One region of the Margalitia sp. FSL K6-0131 genome, then DNA from elsewhere that is predicted to be linked to it. Evidence: riboswitches for the same ligand, from Rfam matches in the RefSeq annotation. Region 1 holds a riboswitch; each other region holds the start of a gene.
The links. Region 1 has a riboswitch for S-adenosylmethionine ahead of NSQ59_RS08045 (methionine ABC transporter ATP-binding protein). Riboswitches for the same ligand answer to the same signal wherever they lie in the genome.
Positions count from the first base shown of each region.

Region 2: another riboswitch for S-adenosylmethionine. It lies ahead of NSQ59_RS02365 (5-methyltetrahydropteroyltriglutamate--homocysteine S-methyltransferase); the one in region 1 lies ahead of NSQ59_RS08045 (methionine ABC transporter ATP-binding protein).
Region 3: another riboswitch for S-adenosylmethionine. It lies ahead of NSQ59_RS04235 (Fur-regulated basic protein FbpA); the one in region 1 lies ahead of NSQ59_RS08045 (methionine ABC transporter ATP-binding protein).
Region 4: another riboswitch for S-adenosylmethionine. It lies ahead of NSQ59_RS05420 (SDR family NAD(P)-dependent oxidoreductase); the one in region 1 lies ahead of NSQ59_RS08045 (methionine ABC transporter ATP-binding protein).

Region 1 is NZ_JBBOZS010000001.1:1,677,906-1,682,875, forward strand. It holds gene NSQ59_RS08020 (glycosyltransferase family 2 protein) at 1-241, shown strand, start outside; gene NSQ59_RS08025 (arsenate reductase family protein) at 353-709, shown strand; gene gcvH (glycine cleavage system protein GcvH) at 875-1,258, shown strand; gene NSQ59_RS08035 (thioredoxin family protein) at 1,313-1,621, shown strand; gene NSQ59_RS08040 (hypothetical protein) at 1,819-2,178, shown strand; SAM riboswitch class I at 2,272-2,386, shown strand; gene NSQ59_RS08045 (methionine ABC transporter ATP-binding protein) at 2,474-3,493, shown strand; gene NSQ59_RS08050 (methionine ABC transporter permease) at 3,495-4,163, shown strand; gene NSQ59_RS08055 (MetQ/NlpA family ABC transporter substrate-binding protein) at 4,185-4,970, shown strand, end outside.
Region 2 is NZ_JBBOZS010000001.1:460,896-465,865, forward strand. It holds gene NSQ59_RS02360 (putative protein N(5)-glutamine methyltransferase) at 51-881, shown strand; gene NSQ59_RS02365 (5-methyltetrahydropteroyltriglutamate--homocysteine S-methyltransferase) at 997-2,124, opposite strand; SAM riboswitch class I at 2,208-2,308, opposite strand; gene NSQ59_RS02370 (GNAT family N-acetyltransferase) at 2,709-3,296, shown strand; gene NSQ59_RS02375 (hypothetical protein) at 3,450-3,578, shown strand; gene NSQ59_RS02380 (HTH domain-containing protein) at 3,633-4,019, shown strand; gene NSQ59_RS02385 (hypothetical protein) at 4,545-4,853, shown strand; gene NSQ59_RS02390 (GNAT family N-acetyltransferase) at 4,860-4,970, shown strand, end outside.
Region 3 is NZ_JBBOZS010000001.1:840,733-845,702, reverse strand. It holds gene NSQ59_RS04255 (phosphotransferase family protein) at 379-1,383, opposite strand; gene NSQ59_RS04250 (DinB family protein) at 1,380-1,889, opposite strand; gene NSQ59_RS04245 (hypothetical protein) at 1,925-2,095, opposite strand; gene NSQ59_RS04240 (GNAT family N-acetyltransferase) at 2,138-2,671, opposite strand; SAM riboswitch class I at 2,935-3,038, shown strand; gene NSQ59_RS04235 (Fur-regulated basic protein FbpA) at 3,105-3,305, shown strand; gene NSQ59_RS04230 (3-hydroxyacyl-CoA dehydrogenase) at 3,355-4,254, opposite strand; gene NSQ59_RS04225 (LysR family transcriptional regulator) at 4,394-4,970, shown strand, end outside.
Region 4 is NZ_JBBOZS010000001.1:1,094,939-1,099,908, forward strand. It holds gene NSQ59_RS05405 (alcohol dehydrogenase catalytic domain-containing protein) at 1-954, opposite strand, end outside; gene NSQ59_RS05410 (hypothetical protein) at 1,214-1,366, shown strand; gene NSQ59_RS05415 (alpha/beta fold hydrolase) at 1,395-2,222, shown strand; SAM riboswitch class I at 2,422-2,530, shown strand; gene NSQ59_RS05420 (SDR family NAD(P)-dependent oxidoreductase) at 2,738-3,502, shown strand; gene NSQ59_RS05425 (Na+/H+ antiporter NhaC family protein) at 3,529-4,881, shown strand; gene NSQ59_RS05430 (S-ribosylhomocysteine lyase) at 4,952-4,970, shown strand, end outside.

The DNA.
Region 1 (4,970 bases):
TTTTGGTCATTTTTGGATAGTGGGGCCAATGACCTTTTTTGTTTTACCACTAACGCTTATAAGCTTTGGAATTCTTTACTTATATCAGAAGAGATTTGTTTTTAGACCGTTAAATCTTCGAATTCGAAAAAACTTTATCGGTTTTATTCTCTTTATTTTGGCCTATCAAATGATCATGTCTCCTGTTTCAACCTATGGTTATATACAAGAATTTTTTCAGCTAAAACGCAAATGGGAATAGGATAAAAATCAATAAATTTGCTATTAGCATAGAAGGTAAAATAAAATTTGTGTCGAAATAGTATTATTGCAGCATGATTGTACTATCCATGAGAAAGGAAGTGAAACGCAGATGGCATTGACGTTTTATTGGTATCCTAAATGCGGTACTTGCCGAAAAGCAAAAAAATGGTTAGAGAGTCATAAGCATGAATTGATAGAAATTCATATTGTGGACTCGCCGCCATCTAAAGAGGAATTAAAAAAGCTCTACCATTTAAGTGGATTAGATTTAAAAAAGTTCTTTAATACGAGTGGACAAAAATATCGGGAACTCGGATTAAAAGATAAAATAAAAAGTGCATCAGAAGATGAATTACTTGATATACTTGCTTCTGATGGAATGTTAATGAAGCGGCCACTAGTTACAGATGGGAAAGATGTAACAGTTGGATTCAAGGAAGAAGAATTTGCACAAAAATGGGGATAAGAATGTAGTAAATTCTTGATTTACATACAACTTTTATGTAAATATTAACTTGTTATGTATTAATATCATAAGTCGAATTTCGACTTTAAACGCAAGTTGGGTGAGTACATATTATTATGGGAATTTCACCTGTATTTTTGAACATATTGATGGAGGGATTTTTCAATGAGTTTACCAAGTGAATTACGTTATTCAGAAGAACATGAGTGGGTAAAAGATGAAGGCGGTAATGTTCGCATCGGAATTACAGATTTTGCGCAGTCTGAGCTAGGCGACATCGTTTTCGTGGAGCTTCCTGAGGTAGGAACAGAAGTGCAAGCTGACGAACCATTCGGGAGTGTGGAATCTGTTAAAACAGTATCCGAGCTTTATGCACCAATAAGCGGAAAAGTTGTGGCTGTTAACGAAGATTTAAATGACAGCCCTGAATTTGTAAATGAATCACCATATGAAAAAGCGTGGATGATCGTAGTGGAACCATCTAATAAAGAGGAAATAAGCGAATTATTGACTGCAGAACAATATCAAGAAATGATTAACGAAGATTAATCAAAAACACCTTGGTTCTTCCAAGGTGTTTTTCCATAGATAGGATGATAGAACGTGAACGATTTAACATATGAAGAAATCAGCGAAATGATGGTAATGCAAGATAAAAGTTATACCCTCTATTTATATACTCCTTTATGTGGTACATGCCAGGTTGCGGGTAAGATTCTCAGAATAACAGAAGAACTTTTACCTTCCTTACAAATGTATAAAACAGATTTAAATTACTCTCCACAACTTGCCGAAAAATTTCAAATAGAAAGTGTCCCTTGCCTACTCCTTTTTCAAAACGGAGTATTAAGGGAAAAAATTTATGCATTTCATTCTGTTCCATTCATATTCGAAAAATTAAAAACACTTTAGAACGAATATTACAAATAGGTAGTAATATATCCAAAATATCACATATTTCTTGGGAAATAAGTAGGATAACAGTCGTGATTTGATGATTGTTGTCCTTTTTTGTTTTTAAACGCGAAAATTGCAGATAAATTTTAGGAGGAGATAAGGAGATGTTTAAAGTATTTTACAGTTAAATAACGATTGAATGGGATGATTATATGGAAAGCTGCTTAACAAAATTAAAATATCATTTTTTTGCCCGGAATCACATACAGGCCTTGTTGCCAAATGAACCTCTTACTTTTTGTATATGTATAGAAAAGGAAACTTGGGTCGTTTGGTTTTCTAAAAATGAATTTTCCTTTGAAAAAACGAATCAAGTAGATGAAATAGATACGAAAATGATAATGGGAAAACCAATTGCAATGGATCTATTAAGCGGGAATATTCGATTATCACAATTAAGAAAATATAATCATGTTGTTTACGAGGGTTCATTCCGGCATTTTCTATTGTTAGAATCCGTTTTTTGGTTATGTCGAGATTATGACGAACAAGCGGAAGCGGTTTCTTTTTAGAAATGTATAATTTTCCTTTGACATGTTAATTCTTTGCGTGTTACAATCACTTTCGTAATTATATGAACTTAATTTCAATTGAATAAATGTGTGCTCTTATCAAGAGAGGTGGAGGGATGTGCCCTATGAAACCCGGCAACCATCAGTTCATAACTGAAATGGTGCCAATTCACACAAAACAATCTTGTATTGTTTTGGAAGATGAGAGAAAGGACATCATATTTGCGTGCCTTTCTGCTCATTGCAGAGAGGCATTTTTATTTGGAACATTTCGGGAAAAGAAGGTGGAAATAATTTGATTACGATTCAACAAGTGAGAAAACAATTTAAAACGAAAAATAAAGTGGTCACTGCGGTTGATAATATTGATTTGCAAATCAAGGAAGGGGAAATCTTTGGAGTAATCGGATATTCTGGTGCCGGAAAGAGTACACTTATTCGTATGTTAAATGGATTGGAGCTTCCTACCTCGGGTGTTGTTCGAGTAGCAGGGCAGGAGATTTCCAAAATAAAAGGCAAAGCATTGAGAAAAGCTAGACAAGATATTGCCATGATTTTTCAGCATTTTAATCTATTATGGTCTCGAACCGTGCGTGAAAATATTGCCTTCCCATTAGAAATTGCCCGTGTACCAAAAAAAGTACGTATGAAGAGAGTTGATGAGCTTATTAAGCTTGTCGGGCTTGAGGGTAGAGAAAATGCATATCCATCCCAATTAAGTGGAGGACAAAAGCAAAGAGTAGGGATAGCTCGTGCATTAGCTAATAATCCGAAGGTTCTTCTTTGTGATGAGGCTACTTCAGCGCTTGATCCACAAACTACAGATTCGATTTTAGATTTATTAGTAGACATCAATAAACAATTGGGATTAACCATTGTTTTAATTACACATGAAATGCACGTCATTCGCAAAATATGCCATCGGGTCGCAGTGATGGAAAATGGGAAGATAGTAGAAACAGGACCAGTTCTGGAGGTCTTTAAAAACCCGCAGCAGCAAATTACAAAACGATTTGTTCAGCAAGTATCCGAACAGGAAGATACAAAAGAAGTAGTTTCCCATTTACTGCAAAAGTATCCGGATGGACTCGTAATAAAATTAACCTTTATTGGTGGTTCAACAGAGCAGCCGATTATAACAAATTTAATTAGGGAGTTTCCATTATCCATTAATATCTTGCAAGGGAATATTTCACAAACGCAGAATGGCTCCTATGGAACCTTATTTTTACAAATTGTTGGTCACGAAAAAGAAATGGAGCAAGCAATCCATTATTTGAAAGAACAGCAAGTTGGCGTGGAGGTGATGAAGTAAAATGATGGAGAAATTTTTTCCGGATGTTGAATGGCTATCAATGAAAGAGGCTGTATGGGAAACATTATATATGTCTTTTTGGTCTGTTCTCGCCACTTTCATTTTAGGTATTATTTTAGGACTTTTACTATTTCTTACTGCTAAAGGTCAAGCATGGGAAAATCGATTTATCCATTCGATTATTTCCGCTGTCGTTAATATATTTCGGTCCATACCGTTTATTATCTTAATCGTCCTACTAATCCCTTTTACGAAATTACTTGTAGGAACAATTATTGGAGAAACAGCAGCTTTACCGGCCTTAATTATTGGGGCTGCTCCATTCTATGCTAGGCTTGTGGAAATTGGTCTTCGTGAAATAGACAAAGGTGTCATTGAAGCAGCAAAATCAATGGGTGCCTCAACAGGTACAATTATTTTTAAAGTATTATTACCAGAATCAATGCCCGCTATTGTTTCAGGTATAACGGTCACTGCTATTGCTATTGTCGGTTACACAGCGATGGCCGGAGCAATTGGCGCCGGTGGTTTAGGAAATGTTGCATATATGGACGGTTTTGAAAGAGGCCGAAATGATGTAACTGTATTTGCTACTATTCTAGTTTTAATTATCGTGTTTATCATCCAATTTCTTGGAGATTTTATAACAAAAAAAATAGATAAACGTTAAAAACATCAGGAGGGTTAAGAAATGAAAAAATGGTTAGGTATTTTCATAGCTTCTTTATTAATTGTTTCACTGGCTGCTTGCGGAACGAAAAATTCATCTAGTAATAGCGATACAAAATTAGTTGTGGGTGCATCTAATACACCACATGCTGTCATTTTAGAAAAAGCCAAGCCGATTTTGAAGAAAAAAGGAATTGATTTACAAATTGTAAAGTATTCAGATTATGTAATGCCAAATAAAGCATTAGATTCTGGAGAACTTGATGCAAACTATTTTCAGCATATTCCTTATTTAAATTTACAAATGAAAGAAAATGGATATAAGTTCGCGGTTGCTGGTAAGATTCATATTGAGCCAATGGGAGTTTATTCGAAAAAATATAAGTCACTGAAAGACCTTCCAAATGGAGCGAAGATTATCATGAGTAATTCTGTTTCTGACCATGGCCGAATTTTATCCTTATTTGAAGCGAATGGACTTATTAAGCTTAAAGATGGTGTTGATAAAACAAAAGCAACATTAAAAGATATTGTCGATAATCCTAAACACCTTAAATTCGAATATAATTACGATCCAGCCCTGTTAACAACATTATATAAAAATGGAGAAGGGGACGCAGTTGTTATTAACTCTAATTTCGCCATTGATGCTGGTCTAAATCCTCTAAAAGACTCTATTGCGATTGAAGGAAAGGAATCGCCATATGTAAACGTTATTGCGGTACGTAAAGGTGATGAAAATAAAAAAGCAATCAAAACGCTAGTGGATGTATTACATTCAAAAGAAATTCAGGACTTCATCTTAAAA
Region 2 (4,970 bases), 1.2 Mb from region 1:
AACCAAAATTAAAAGGGTGATAGCGAATAAAAGTAAAATTAAGTATCCAATTGGACGACAAAACGGAAAAATCTATTGTTAACAGGCTTCGAAGTGCTGGCTGTGTATTTGCAGAAGAGGAAGCTCAAATACTTATTTCAGAGGCACATTCTTTAGACGACCTCAACCAAAAGGTGAAAATGCGAGCAGATGGTCTGCCGCTTGAATACGTCATTGGATGGGCAGAGTTTTGTGGTCTGCGGATAGAAGTGGAACAGGGAGTTTTCGTACCTCGGAAACGTACGGAATTTCTTGTTCGTCAGGCAGCAGACCTGTCTTGTTCTGGAGATATAGTCGTTGACCTCTGTTGTGGCTCAGGTGCTGTAGGTGCTGCTCTGGCGGCAACACTCGGGGGTATTTCCTTGTACTGTGCTGACATCGATCCGGTCGCTATTCGATGTACAAGACGAAACGTAACGGATTTCCGGGACTATATTTTTGAAGGTGACTTGTATAATGCTTTACCACAATCGATTAAAGGTCATATAAATTTATTAGTTGCCAACGTTCCGTACGTTCCCACTAAAGCAATCGATATGCTTCCCATGGAGGCACGTCTTTATGAACCAAAGCTAGCCTTAGACGGAGGAGATGACGGCCTAAATATTCAAAGGATGGTAGCTGAAGAAGCTCCATATTGGCTCGCTGCTGGAGGTCAGCTATTGATAGAGACGAGTGAAATCCAAGCACCTCAAACGTTCGAAATCTTTACTAATGCCGGATTAACAACAAATGTAGTTAGAGACTTAGAACTAGATGCTACTGTCGTTATTGGAACTAATAATGCTTTTTTAAATGATTGGCAACAAGATTGTGATTTGTACCTAAAAAAATATAGATAAATACATAAGACCGTCAAATGGACGGTCTATTTATATACGGTGGGATTAATACAATCAGGAAATTAGAACATCTCATTCTATAAAAAAAGAAGGAGGTGTTTTATCAATCATATACTTAAATAGTACCCCAAACACTTTCGGCAATTTCAATTACATGTTTAATCTTCTTCCATTGATCCTCTTCCGTTAACTTGTTCCCCTCTTCCGTACTGGCAAATCCGCACTGAGGACTTATTGCTAGATTTTCTAAAGGAATATTTTTATTTGCCTCATTTATTCTTTCTCTTATTCTGTCTGGGTCTTCTAGTTCTGGGAATTTAGATGTAATGAGTCCTAATACAACGGTTAAATCAGTACGTTTGAAGCTTTTTAAGGGTTCGAAATCACCTGAACGATTATCGTCGTATTCAAGAAAGAGTCCATCTACCTGTAAGTTCGCGAATATGGCATCCGATATCGTATCATATCCACCACTTGTAATATAAGTAGATCGGAAGTTTCCTCTGCAAATATGCATGGTAATTAACATATCATCAGGTCTCTTAGAAATAGCATCATTCAAACAACGAACTCTAGTATCAATGATTTCTTGTACATCCTTACCGTGTTTTTCAACAACTGCTTTGATACGATCTTCTGAAACAAAATCAATCCAGGAAGTATCGTCTAATTGGAGATAACGACAGCCAGCATCATAGAATCCTTGAATTGCTTTTTGATAAGCCGCTACCGTATCACAATAGAACTGCTCTTGATTGTCATGATAATATTCATCACCTTGAATTCTAGTAAATAACATGTTAGGACTAGGGATCGAAAACTTCGCAACCTGGCTTCCATCACCGTATTTTTCTACTGCTTGTTTTAAAAACTTAAAGTGTTCTAACATATAATGGCCATTAAAATCTACTTTACCAACTACTTTAATGGCATTACTTTTTGGTTTGTCACCTTTGAAGTTATTAATATATTCCGCTTCAAACAATTCTACGCCTTCTAAGCCTGCCAAAAAGTCTAAATGCCAATAAGAGCGTCTAAACTCCCCATCTGTGATGGATTTAAGACCAACCTTGATTTCCTTTTGGACAAGTTTCTCAATTTCTGCATCCTCAACAGCCTTTAGGGCATCTGTATCGATTTCCCCATTTGCAAAAGCCTTTCTTGCTTCTTTAATAGGTTCTGTTCGAAGAAAACTGCCTACGTGATCGGCTCTAAATGGTGCTTTAACTAGTGTTTTAGTCATAAAAATCTTTCCCTCTTTCCTTTAAAAAATATAAAAACCTCTTCTCACAAATAAGAAGAGGGGCAATTTCCATATCCGATCTCTTCTTATCTTCAAGCATTCGCTACTGGAATTGGCACAGTACTCCTAAAAGTCTGTTGCCGAGGCTTCGCAGGGCCAGTCCCTCCGCCTCTCTAGATAAGAAAATTCTAAAAATATTTAACTATAAGTTAAGTTACACCTGTTCTGTTATTCTGTCAATGAAAATCTGCAGGGAGCAAGGGGATGATAATGGTTGTGGTATTCGTTATTAACTTCAATGATCCTTATTAATGCTTTTTGAGTTTAATACTGCTGCATACTTCTTCCCTAATATTTACATCCGTTTATAATTTTTGTATAATTTATAATGTTGGTAATTATTTTTAAAGGGAGGGGATTTTTATGATTAAATCAAATTGTATACAAATTGAATTTTACGTTGGTTCAAGCCCCTCAAGTTTAAATTAAGAATGATAAAATTGCAGATTATTTCATTTAGAAGGCCTTCGTAAAAAACGGAGGTCTTTATTTATTTGACTAACATTTAAAAAAGGAGTTTAGTTATGAAGATTAGACCGTATCAAATAGAAGATGAACAGGGATGGGTAAGATGCAGGGTATTGTCCTTTTTGGATACTGCGTATTTTGACAATGTATTAAAGGAAAAGGAAATCTATGAAAACCCAGCAATGGAATTAGTCGCTGAAGAGGAAGGTCAAATAGTCGGATTAATAGATATTGAATACGAAATAAAGGAGAGGACAGTGTGTTCAAGAGGCACTGGACTTGGCGGAATGATATGGCATATTGCCGTCCATCCTGACTTTAGGAGAGAAGGGATCGGTACAAAGCTTTTAAACGAAGCAGAAAGAATTGCTAAAAACAAGGGATTAAATCGATTAGAAGCTTGGACGAGAGACGATGAATGGGTAAATAAGTGGTATGTGAAAAATGGATTCACAAAGGTAGAATCCTACTTACATGTGTACATTGATGGCGGAAATGAGTTGAAAGGAACGATTAAAAGTGAAATGCCTAACTTATTCCCCGTTCAGGCTTTTGCTCATTATGTTGGTGAAGATGTTGAATTAGTAAAGAAAAAGTTTAATAGGGCACATGAATGTGTTTGTTATGAAAAAATGTTGGAGTAAGTAGGTTGCTTAGGCAACCTATAATTTTGTTTTGTGTAAGGAATGTAATAGTTAATAGGGAGGAAAACAAACTCCTATGTTGAAGAATAATATAGTCGATAATACCTGAGTCTCAAAAGGAAATGGTACGAAATGAGAATAAAAGGGGTTCGAATGGTTTGGCTCATAACTTTTCTAATTATCATTTGGGGAATTGGTTTAATTAAATTGCTTATCAATAATGATGAAATGATGGTTGTACTGCTTCCTGTGGTTACTTATCTGTTATTTAGAAAATTATAAACAAAGCATTATTCTAATAGGTTAGCAAAAAATAGAGTATTAAGGGTGTTTTTTATGAAAAGCATTAATTTAGAAGATAATATTTCGAAGTTGAAAAATGTATACAAAATGTCTGATGGCTTAATCAATAAGATTTTATATTCGAATGAAACAACAACCTATTCCAATCATCCAATAGAAATCAGCAGCTTTTTAACACATGTAGATAATATAGATGATACTGTAAGAATAATCTCTATTATCGAGGGGCTGCATAGAAATATTGGTATTAGCTATGAAACGTTGGCTGTTTATTGCGGTATAGATACATTTGAGTTTGAGGAATTTTTACATAGCCCAGCATCTTTGAAAATAGAGAAAAAGTTTATATTAGCTGTTAGAATAATGTATTTGCATTTTGTTTTGAAGGAAAAATATAAAATTGAGACTATTTCCGATTAAATTACATTACCTGGTATAGAAAATTTATTCTTTATTATTGTTATCATTTTCTTATTGTGCCAATATCGATGAGCTAGAGGAAAGGAACCTTCAGCCATACCCTTTAAGAGAAATAATTAGCAGTTATGCAACTGGGAAGGAAAAGATATTTTGGGAATCCACCATTAATGAGGAAATCGATAAAAATAATATTAACTGAAAGCACAATTTATCTGACGTATCCAAAAATAGGTGTGGAAAATAAAAAAGTTAAAACGGACTAAATATCCAAGAAAAGGGTAACCATGCGTGAAAATAATAACAATGGTGAAAGGATCGTGCCCGGAAAGGGAAAGCTCGAGAAGAAACGGTAACAAAAGAGGAAGTATTGTGCCCGGAAAGGGAAAGCTCGAGAAGAAACGGTAACAAAAGAGGAAGTATTGTGCCCGGAAAGGGAGAGCTCGGGAAGAAACGGTAACAATAGAGGAAGTATTGTGCCAAGAAAGGGAAAGCTCGAGAAGAAACGGTAACAAAAGAGGAAGTATTGTGCCCGGAAAGGGAAAGCTCGAGAAGAAACGGGAACAAAAGAGGAAGTATTGTGCCCGAAAAATGGGAGCCTGGGAGGAAACGGGAACAAAAGAGGAAGTATTGTGCCCGAAAAGTGGAAGCTGGAGAGGAAACGGGAACAAAAGAGGAAGTATTGTGCCCGAAAAATGGGAGCCTGGGAGGAAACGGGAACAAAAGAGGAAGTATTGTGCCCGAAAAGTGGAAGCACAAGAGGAAACAGTAACAATAGCGAAAGGATTGCACCACGAAAGGAGCCAAAGTGTCTACAACCAAAAAGAAAGATGGTGAGAATACATGAACATAGATACGGTGTTTTCCAGACTGCCAGTTTTAAAATCAAATAGTATCACACTTGGAAAAATCAGTGAGTGTCATCTGGATGATGTATTTGATATTTATAACAAC
Region 3 (4,970 bases), 840 kb from region 1:
TAAGGATAAGACTTTTTATGTTTCAAAAAACCAAATGAACCTTATTTAGATGCGTTGTGGGGAGCATTCGCTCTGTCTCCTTAGCCCCACTAATCCAGCCGTGAAAGTTACCCATTAAAATCAAATCAACTATCTCTGTAATCGCAACATAATCCACGTACTAAACCACAAAAAATTCACACATCCTCCAATAATTATTTCATATTCTGTGATTTACTATGTGAATTAGGAAACGATAAGCAATTAAAATTCGCCAAAATGTTGATAAATTAATAAAAACGCACTGTGAATGATAGTGTGAATTCAAGTGCGTTTTGCTATGTGTTTTATAATGTTTACACCTCTAAAGTAAACCCGTTACTAATATTTTTGGGAAGGTTATTCTTTATCCAAAAAATTCGTATAAGTCTCCACCCACTGGGAAAACGGAAGATTGGGGTCCCAAGTTACCATATTGATTGCTTTTGCGCATCCCCAATCTAAAACGCGCTGCTGAAGCATATGTATTTTCAGGCGATTTTTTACTGCCTCTTTATTTTTTATATCATCCAAATAAACATTTAAAAGATGTTTCGCTATCTCCTGTTCCCCGTTATCCATATAATAAATCATCATCTTTATTAAATCCGAAACAGGATCTCCGAAATAAGCATTAGTGAAGTCGAATACCCCACTGATTTCCCAGCCATTCAAACCGTTGTTAATCAAAAAGTTACCGGGCTTAAAATCACCCATCACGAATGTTGGGGAAGTAAATGTTTCGAAGCTTTGTCTAGAGCCCTCCAACAATGTTTCTGTCCATTTTATATCATCCGTTGTAATCACGGAGTATTTCTTCGCATCTTCTAACCAAAACATAATTCTGTTATACAGCCATTTTACATAGCCTTCTTTAAATGGAACTATCCCAAAATGCCCGGTATCAAGCTCACCGAATTGCTTCACTTTCCAACGATGGAACTCCCTTAAAGTTTCTGCAATTGCTTCAGCAAGTCGATGCTTGTCCTCTGCATTCAATAAAGCTTGAAAGTGACCGGAATTCATATGCTCCCCTTGGAGGCATGGCATAAGCGAATAGCTCCAACCGAATATTTCTTCCGAATCGTCTATCCTATATGGAATGGGAACCTTTACTTTTGTTCTTTTATGGAGATTTTCAATAAAAAATTTTTCCTCCACCAATTGTCCAGGATACAAAGGGTTTCCCTTCAACACAAATTTCCCTTCCGTTGATGTGATAAGCATCGTCTGTCCCATTGCCCCATTTGCCGTTTTCGTAGAGGAAACCAGCTGTCCTAAATGAAATTTATCCAGCATAAGCTGCAATTGCTCGTTATGGATATGGCCTAATTTATTGGAAGCAAAAATGATTTCCGTTGTCATTTAACAACCTTCTTTAGCTTTTGTTCTAATTCATCCTTCTGACGCAGGTGATGGCGGGAATGCATGCCGACTAAATCGTACCACTCCCTCGCATTTAGCCAGCCAAATCCCCCATGTTTCACTTTGTAATTTGGATTGATACCATCCACTTTCATTTCCCATTCTCTCATTCTTTCGATTACCTGATCCAGTCTGTTCGTAAGTTCTTCTCTGCTTGCCGAATTGTTTGGCGGGGAATTTAATTCAGTTGGTAATTTGATTTTAATAGGGGGAAAGCCGCCTAATTTATATAAATTCTCCCCGAACTCCGTTTTTCCAAGCGTTTGCTCTTCCTTTGCTAATGCACAGGCTTCCATATAATCTAGGTACTCATTGGCAACAACAATCAAATGGTCATACATTTGCCCAATAGACCAAACACCTTCAGCCGAAATATATTGTAACTGCTCTAATGAATAGTTTTGCAAATCTTTTTTGAACGTTTCCAGCACTTCATGATCACTCATTAAACCCTCTCCCTTTTAGGCCAGCCCCTCGTTGATTAAGAAACTCTTTTTTTATAAAACAAAAAGATAAATTGATATAATCCAAAGACCACCGTCAGCATAAGAATGACTGGAAATTTTCGCTCGGCAGGAATGAAAAAGTATACAATCATCATAGTGAGCAGAAAGATAAAATAACCAATATTAAATGCTTTTTTGAAGGTCATAGAAAAACCCCCCTTTTATGTGTCCTACAGCTTAACATTAGTTTATACAAATTTATACATTAGGATATCATCAACATACTCATTTTCACTCATCTTGAATTCTTTTATTTTACGTCCCTCTTCCAAGAACCCGATACTCTTGTATAAGGATATTGCTCTAAGGTTGGTTGACAATACTCCTAAGCTTACCTTTTCGATAAAAAGATTTTTCTCTGCCCAGTCTAATAATGCTTTCAAGAGCATTTTTCCAATTCCCATCCCTCTGTATTCTTTCTTAACCAGCATGCTTAAAGAACCAGTGTGTGATAATCTTTTACGATTATCAGATTGAAATACTATCCAGCCGACAACCCCGCCATCTATTTCAGCCACAAGCATTGTCTCTTTTTCATTTTCGATTATCTTATGAATCCATTCTTTTTGTTCCTGTATGGATGGTTTCTCAATTTCTTCAGGTACTGAAATGAAAAATTCCCTCTCACAAATGATAGAATACTCTAAATCCAAAATTTGCTTAGCATCCTTTAAAGCTGCAGTCCTAATAATGCATTTCACATTATTTTTGAATACAGGCATTCCTCTTCCTCCAAATGATTTTTTATTAATCTTCGACATTTGCTATAAAATTCCTGCTGTATGAAAACTTTCCATAATCTAAAAAAAGATATGTAGCATTTCATAAATTATTCTAATTTTATGGATTGCGCCTGTTCCGGTGTCCGTTTTCGGTTGCCACTAAATTGTTGGCATAAAAAATGGAAATAGAAATAAATATAAGTTGACAAATAGGAATTATAGGATTTATTCTATTATCAATAATAAAATTAACATGTCATGGAAACTTATCCAGAGAGGTGGAGGGACTGGCCCGATGAAACCTCAGCAGCAGATTCCAATGGAATCCTGTGCTAATTCCTGCAAGCATATGCTTGGAAGATAAGTTGAGGTTCATAAGTATTCGAGTAATCCTCTTCTTATCTTTATTCATTAAAAAGGAGTGGATTTTTTTATGGGTAAATTACTAAGGGAAGCTGTTGAAACTAGAAGGAACGAATTAATTAGTAAGTTAATTGAACTTGATCAATATAAAAAAGACGGCAAGCATTTATTTGAGTTAACCTTATCGGATTTGGAATATGAATATTTTAAAATTCAATCAAAAAACCACCCTCACAGCGGTATCGATTCCATCCGGTGGAGAAATTTTTAAATTGGAAAATGCAAATATCCCTTTCTAGAAAGGGATATCTGCTTTTATATTAAGCTTGTATAAAATCCGGGTTCATGAAAGTTGGATTAGGATACTTGTAGAATCCTTCCCCTGTTCCTCTTCCAAGCTTTCCTTTATCGATATACTCGGATTTCAATAAATCAGCAAGTTTTTTATAGTCAGGGTTACCTGTTGCTTCCGCTTTGGCGAGTGTAATATTATAAGCGGTTGTGATTCCAACCACATCTAAAATCGCAAATGGACCCATTGGTGCTCCTGTTGCTACCATCCATGTTTTATCAATGGTTTCCGGATCGGCAATTTCATTTAATAACAACATTTGCGCTGCATCTAAAAGCGGAACTAATAATGAATTTAAAATATACCCTGGCTGCTCTTTTTGCAATGGTAATGCAACCATTCCGATGGCTTTGGCAAAATCAATTACATCCTCAAATACTTTCGCGTCCGTTCCAGGATGCTTCATGATTTCCGCAGTATTGTTTTTCCAAATTTCATTCGCGAAGTGCAAATTTAAGAATTTTTGCGGACGGCCTGTCGCCTCTGCAAATTGGCTTGGCAATAATGTCGATGAGTTGCTCGCAAAAATCGTTTTTTCCGGAGCTACTTTTCCTAGTTCTTTATAAAAATCTGTTTTTATTTGAACCACTTCAGGGATTGCTTCAATCACTAGATCCGCCTCAGCAGTTGCTTTTGCTAAATCACTGTAAAAGGAAATTCGATTAAAAGCGGAATTTACTTCTTCCTCTGTTGCTTTTAAATCTTCTTGATAACGTTGTTTCAAATCCGAGATTCTATCTTTTGCTTTGCCTAATACTTCATCATTAATGTCATATACATTTACATTAAAGCCTTTGAAAGCAATTTGGTAAGCAATTTGACTTCCTAAAACGCCGCTTCCTGCAACGGTGATATTTTTGTAATTCATCGTATTTTCTCCTCTTTTCTTAAAAGAAGCTTCCTTATTAATATCTTTTATTACCCCCTAATTATAACAACGTTTTAAATTAAATAAAAATTAGATATACTAATTAATAATTAAGTAATACTTAATATAGGAGCAAAAGATGAATCTTGAACAATTACAATATATCGTCGAAATTTCCAAATCCGGGTCCTTAACGATGGCGGCCCAAAAATCGCATATTACTTTGTCGGCAATCAGCCAATCCATTTCATTGTTAGAAAGTGAATTGGGGGTAACGCTATTTTCAAGGTCACGGGGGCAAAGTGCTGCACCAACACCTGAAGGAAAGGTGATTATTGAAAAAGCAGCGGAAATATTAATGAAAGTGAATGAGCTAAAAGAAGAAGCGAATAGCTTCAACCATACACTGTCAGGTGAATTAAGAATCGCTACGATTCCTGGTCCCACCCACTTACTTGTAGAAACTGTAGCCCGTTTTAAAAAAGATTTTCCAAACGTTAAGATCGAAATTTTTGAGAAAGGACCTAAGGAAATCATCGAAAATATCTTATCCAATAAAATGGATATTGGCTTGATGGTGCTTGATGAAGATTACATCCCGAAAAACAGTGATTTAGTGTTTGAAACTGTGTTAGAAGGCAAAATGGTTGTTGCTGTTAATAAGGATTCTCATTTATCCAGTGAAAAATCCGTCACGCCAGAAATGCTAATAAAGG
Region 4 (4,970 bases), 580 kb from region 1:
TAGTGGTAAGTGGTGAGTTAAGGCAGGCTGTATGTTGAGCTTTTTACTCGAAATTAAGTCTTCCATCAAGTCCCAAGTGCTCCACATTCTTCGTCCATGTATTCCATAAAGAGTTGCCTCTTTAAAAACAAGATCATTTGATAGATTAAGAGAAACATTGCCAGGAAATAGACCTGCTAGTACGACCTGCCCACCCTTTCGCAAATGAGGCAGTGCTTCTTGAAGTGCCCGTTCATTCCCGGTGGTCTCTATGATGACATCTGGAATATTAGTGCCAGTTAATACATCGGTACTCTTTGATGTAAGGGGATTCCAAGCTGTAACATCCGCGCATTCAGAAGCTATCTTCAAGCGATTTGGCTGGATGTCGCTAATTGAAACGGATTCCGCTCCAAGTGCCATACAAGAACATGCTGAAAATATTCCAATAGGACCGGCTCCGAGAACAGCCACTCGTTTCCCTGTAATATCCGCTTTCTGAGCAGCATGAACCCCTACTCCTAATGGTTCTAATACAGAGGCAATTTCATCCGGAATACTGGAAGGGATTTTTCTGACGCAAATCGCCGGAACTGTTGCATATTCTGCAAAACAACCGTTTGTTTGCAAGCCAAATAATTGTAGGTTCTCACAAATATGGGGATTCCCACTCAAACAAAGCTGACAATGACCACATGGGATGTGTGTCTCGACGCTTACACGGTCTCCCTTCGATAAAGAGGTAACTTTTCTTCCAATATCCACTACTTCTCCAACACATTCATGTCCCATAATTCCTGGAATCTGGATGTTTGCATTAGCAGCCCAAGGGTTCCAGTCATAAATATGCAAGTCAGTACCGCAAATCGCTGCTATTTTAATAGAAAGCAATACTTCATTATCCTTAGGGATGGGAATTTCCCTATGTTGTATGGTGGCACCAGGGCCAGGATTAACTTTTGCAAGTGCACGCATCCTATCACCTCCTGTTTATATAATTCAAATTATTATGTTATCTCAAAGGAATGTCCAATACCAATTTATATATTGGATATAGGGAAAAGCTCGCTTGCTGCATAAAGGGATAATTCATTACTAATTCGTATAATAGGAAGGTTGTTTTAAAAATAATTAATCTAGGATGAGCAACCCGACATCATTTCTCATAATTGCATTCCATTAGGATGTATGCTATGACTGAATTAGAATTTATAAGATATGGGTGGAAAAGATAATGAAAGTAAAAGTGCTGTTCATCGCTCCTTATGAAGCAATGGTGAATTTAGTAGAAGAGTGTAGCGAAAAAGAAAGGGAGTTGGATGTTCAAATTAAGATTGGGAATCTTCAAGAAGGGGTTGGCAGTATTCTATTATATAATTTTAGTTAAGAATTTTATTAAAAAAGAGGGATAGGATATGGCATATTGCAAAGTTCGTCAAGCAGAAATACACTATGAAGAATTTGGGGAAGGGAAACCAATTATTATGATACACGGTTATACACCCGACCATCGATTAATGACTGGATGTATGGAACCTATATTTACAAAGAGAGATGGATGGAGACGTATTTATATTGATCTGCCAGGTATGGGTTTAACAAAAAATTATCATGTCATAAGTAGTTCTGATGAAATGTTGGATGCTGTTTTAGAATTTATTCAAACGATAATTCCTAATCAAGAGTACATAATCGCAGGAGAATCATATGGTGGTTACTTAGCTAGGGGCGTTATTCAAAAGCAAAAAGAAAAGGTACTAGGTGCAGCATTTATTTGTCCTGTTATCATTCCTTTTTCAGAAGGAAGAACAGTTGAGAAACATAAAATATTGAAAACAGATGAAAGATTTATTGAAAAATTATCAAAGGAAGAATTAGAGGATTTTAGAAATAATAATGTTGTGCTTGATGAATACACTTGGTTAAGATACAACCAAGAGATTTTAAGTGGCTGTAAAATTGGAGATGAAAAGTTTTTAGATAAGGTTAAGAATAAATATGGATTTACTTTTGAGATTGATCAATCTGTTTTTAATAAACCTAGTGTATTCCTTTTAGGAAGACAAGACTCTTCAGTTGGATACAAAGATGCACTTGGTTTATTAAACAAGTATCCACGAGGTACATTTGCTATATTGGATAGAGCTGGTCACAATTTGCAAATTGAACAACCACACCTTTTTAATCATTTAGTAAATGAATGGTTGGATCGAATGGAAGAGTCTATTAATCATAATTTATGATATGCGATAAGATTGTGAAATAATTTACTAAAGCACAGCCATGTCACCTAACGACAATTATCTAACTATAAATATTTGAATAAAAAAGAGCATGCCATTAATCCAAAAAAAATATTTTCACAATAAAAATAAAATTGACTTTTCTGAAACCATTGTGTATCCTATACAAATAGGATGTAAATTTAATTTCATATTGTATCTCTTATAAAGAGTAGTGGAGGGACTGGCCCTATGAAGCTCGGCAACCTTTCATGTTTAACATGAATTGGTGCTAAATCCTGCAAAACATTAGTTTTGAAAGATAAGAGAGGACGTACCTACTTGTTAATCCAAGGCCTCTCTATTTATGAGCGGCCTTTTCTTTTTAACTTTTGGATTAATGATGCTCCTTTTTACTAATTCCTTCTTCATTAAATAAGGCATATCGTCTATAAAAAGAAGGTAAAAAAACAAAATTTAACCACATTTTAATCCGATTATTCCAATATGTTTAATGCTTTTAAAGGAGAATTATTATGTATTGTATGGACCTAACTGGGAAAGTAGCCATTGTAACTGGCGGAGCACAAGGAATCGGTAAAGCAATTGTCGATGCTCTTTTAGACTGTGGAGCAAAGGTAGCAGCAATCGATATAAACGTTGACCCACAACAAACAACTAATCATTTGCTCTATCTTCAGGCGAATGTTGCAAAAAGTGAACAAGTCGAAGAAATGGTGCAAACGGTGACCAAAACTTTTGGAAGGGTAGATATTTTAGTCAATAATGCCGGAGTTTCTTCCTTGGATTATGCCGTCGATATTAAAGAGAGTGATTGGGATCGTGTAATGGATGTGAATGCAAAGGGAGTTTACTTATGCAGTCAAGCCGTCGCACGTTACTTAAAAGAACAAGGTGAAGGAGGAAAAATTATTAATATTTCTTCGCAAGCAGGTAAAAATGGCTATCGATTAATGGGGAGCTATGTAGCTTCTAAACATGCTGTATTAGGTTTTACAAAGGTTATGGCCATCGAATTAGCAAAAGATCAAATAAATGTTAACGCCGTATGTCCTGGAATCGTTGAAACAGATATGAAAAGAAATGAAAGAGTTATAGGAGGTAAGTTGAGAGGATTAAATGCAGAAGCTATTAAAGATGAGGATATTTCACAAGTACCATTAGGAAGAACAGCAACACCTCAAGATATTGCCAATGTCGTTGTTTTCCTAGCATCAAAATACTCCGATTATATGACAGGCCAAGGGATTAATGTAACAGGTGGTATGACAATGCACTAATGATCCATAAACTGGAGGGAATAGAAATGCCTACTATACAAAAAGAAAATAAAGGAAGTGCACTTGCTCTTTTGCCCTTGCTAATCTTTGTATTGCTTTTTATCGGTACAGGGCTACTTTCAAAAGACTTTTCAAAAATGCCATTAAGTGTCGCGATTATTGTTGCAGGTGCGATTGCACTTTTAATGAATAGGAAAGAGACGTTATCGAAAAAGGTTGATATCTTTTGTAAAGGGGCTGGGCACCCAAATATTATCTTAATGGTAATAATCTTTATTTTGGCCGGAGCTTTTGCAGGTGTTGCTAAGGAAATGGGTGCTGTAGAATCAACGGTTAATCTTGGATTGTCCTTTCTTCCCGCAAATTTATTAATGGTGGGACTATTTGTTATCGCCTGCTTTATTTCCACCTCGATGGGAACCTCAATGGGCACAGTTGTTGCACTTGCTCCTATTGGGATAGGAATTGCAGGACAAACAGATATTTCGATGGCATTGGCGATGGCTACTGTTATTGGAGGAGCAATGTTTGGTGATAACCTATCAATGATTTCAGATACAACGATTGCAGCAGTAAGAACTCAAAACACGCAAATGAAGGACAAATTCAAAGTCAATTTCTTTATTGTGCTGCCTGGGGCCATTCTAACTGCAATCATTCTTGGAATTATCACACTTGGTAATCATGCAAATATAGGTGGGGAACATCCTTATGAAATCATTAAGGTTCTTCCTTATGTTGCTGTCCTTATAGCAGCTCTTGTAGGAGTGAATGTTTTAATCGTATTACTTGGAGGAACGATATTTGCTGGCATAATTGGTATGGCCTATGGATCTTATGATTTGCTCGGCTTTTTGCAAACCGTTGCCAAAGGTGTCATGAGTATGGAGGATCTTGCCATTGTAGCTATTATGATAGGCGGGGTAGTTGAACTTATTAAATATAATGGCGGAATTGATTTTCTATTAAATTTCGTAACTAGTAAAATTAAATCTAAAAAGGGTGCTGAATTTGGGATTGCAGGCTTGGTTAGTGTGGCTGATATTGCGACGGCTAATAATACGATTTCCATTGTCATTACAGGCCCTTTAGCGAAAAATATTGCAGATGAATACCATATCGATTTAAGAAAGTCAGCTAGTATACTCGATCTGTTCTCCAGCTGCTGGCAAGGGATAGTTCCATATGGTGGGCAGTTGCTAGCTGCAGCAGGTTTAGCTTCCATCTCACCTGTTAGCATTATTCCTTACTCGTTCTATCCAATATTAATGGGGATTTGTGGGATAGTAGCCATTTTAATTGGATATCCAAAGCTACAAAGCAAAGAAAAAGGAATAAATAGTAAGGCAAATCCTTCTTTAGAAGAAAAATCTTTATGATAGTTAATAGGAGAGAAAATTTTTGTTTCTAAGTTTCAGGCAAAAAAATATTATTTAGGAGTGAAATCAAATGGTACAAAAAATGAATG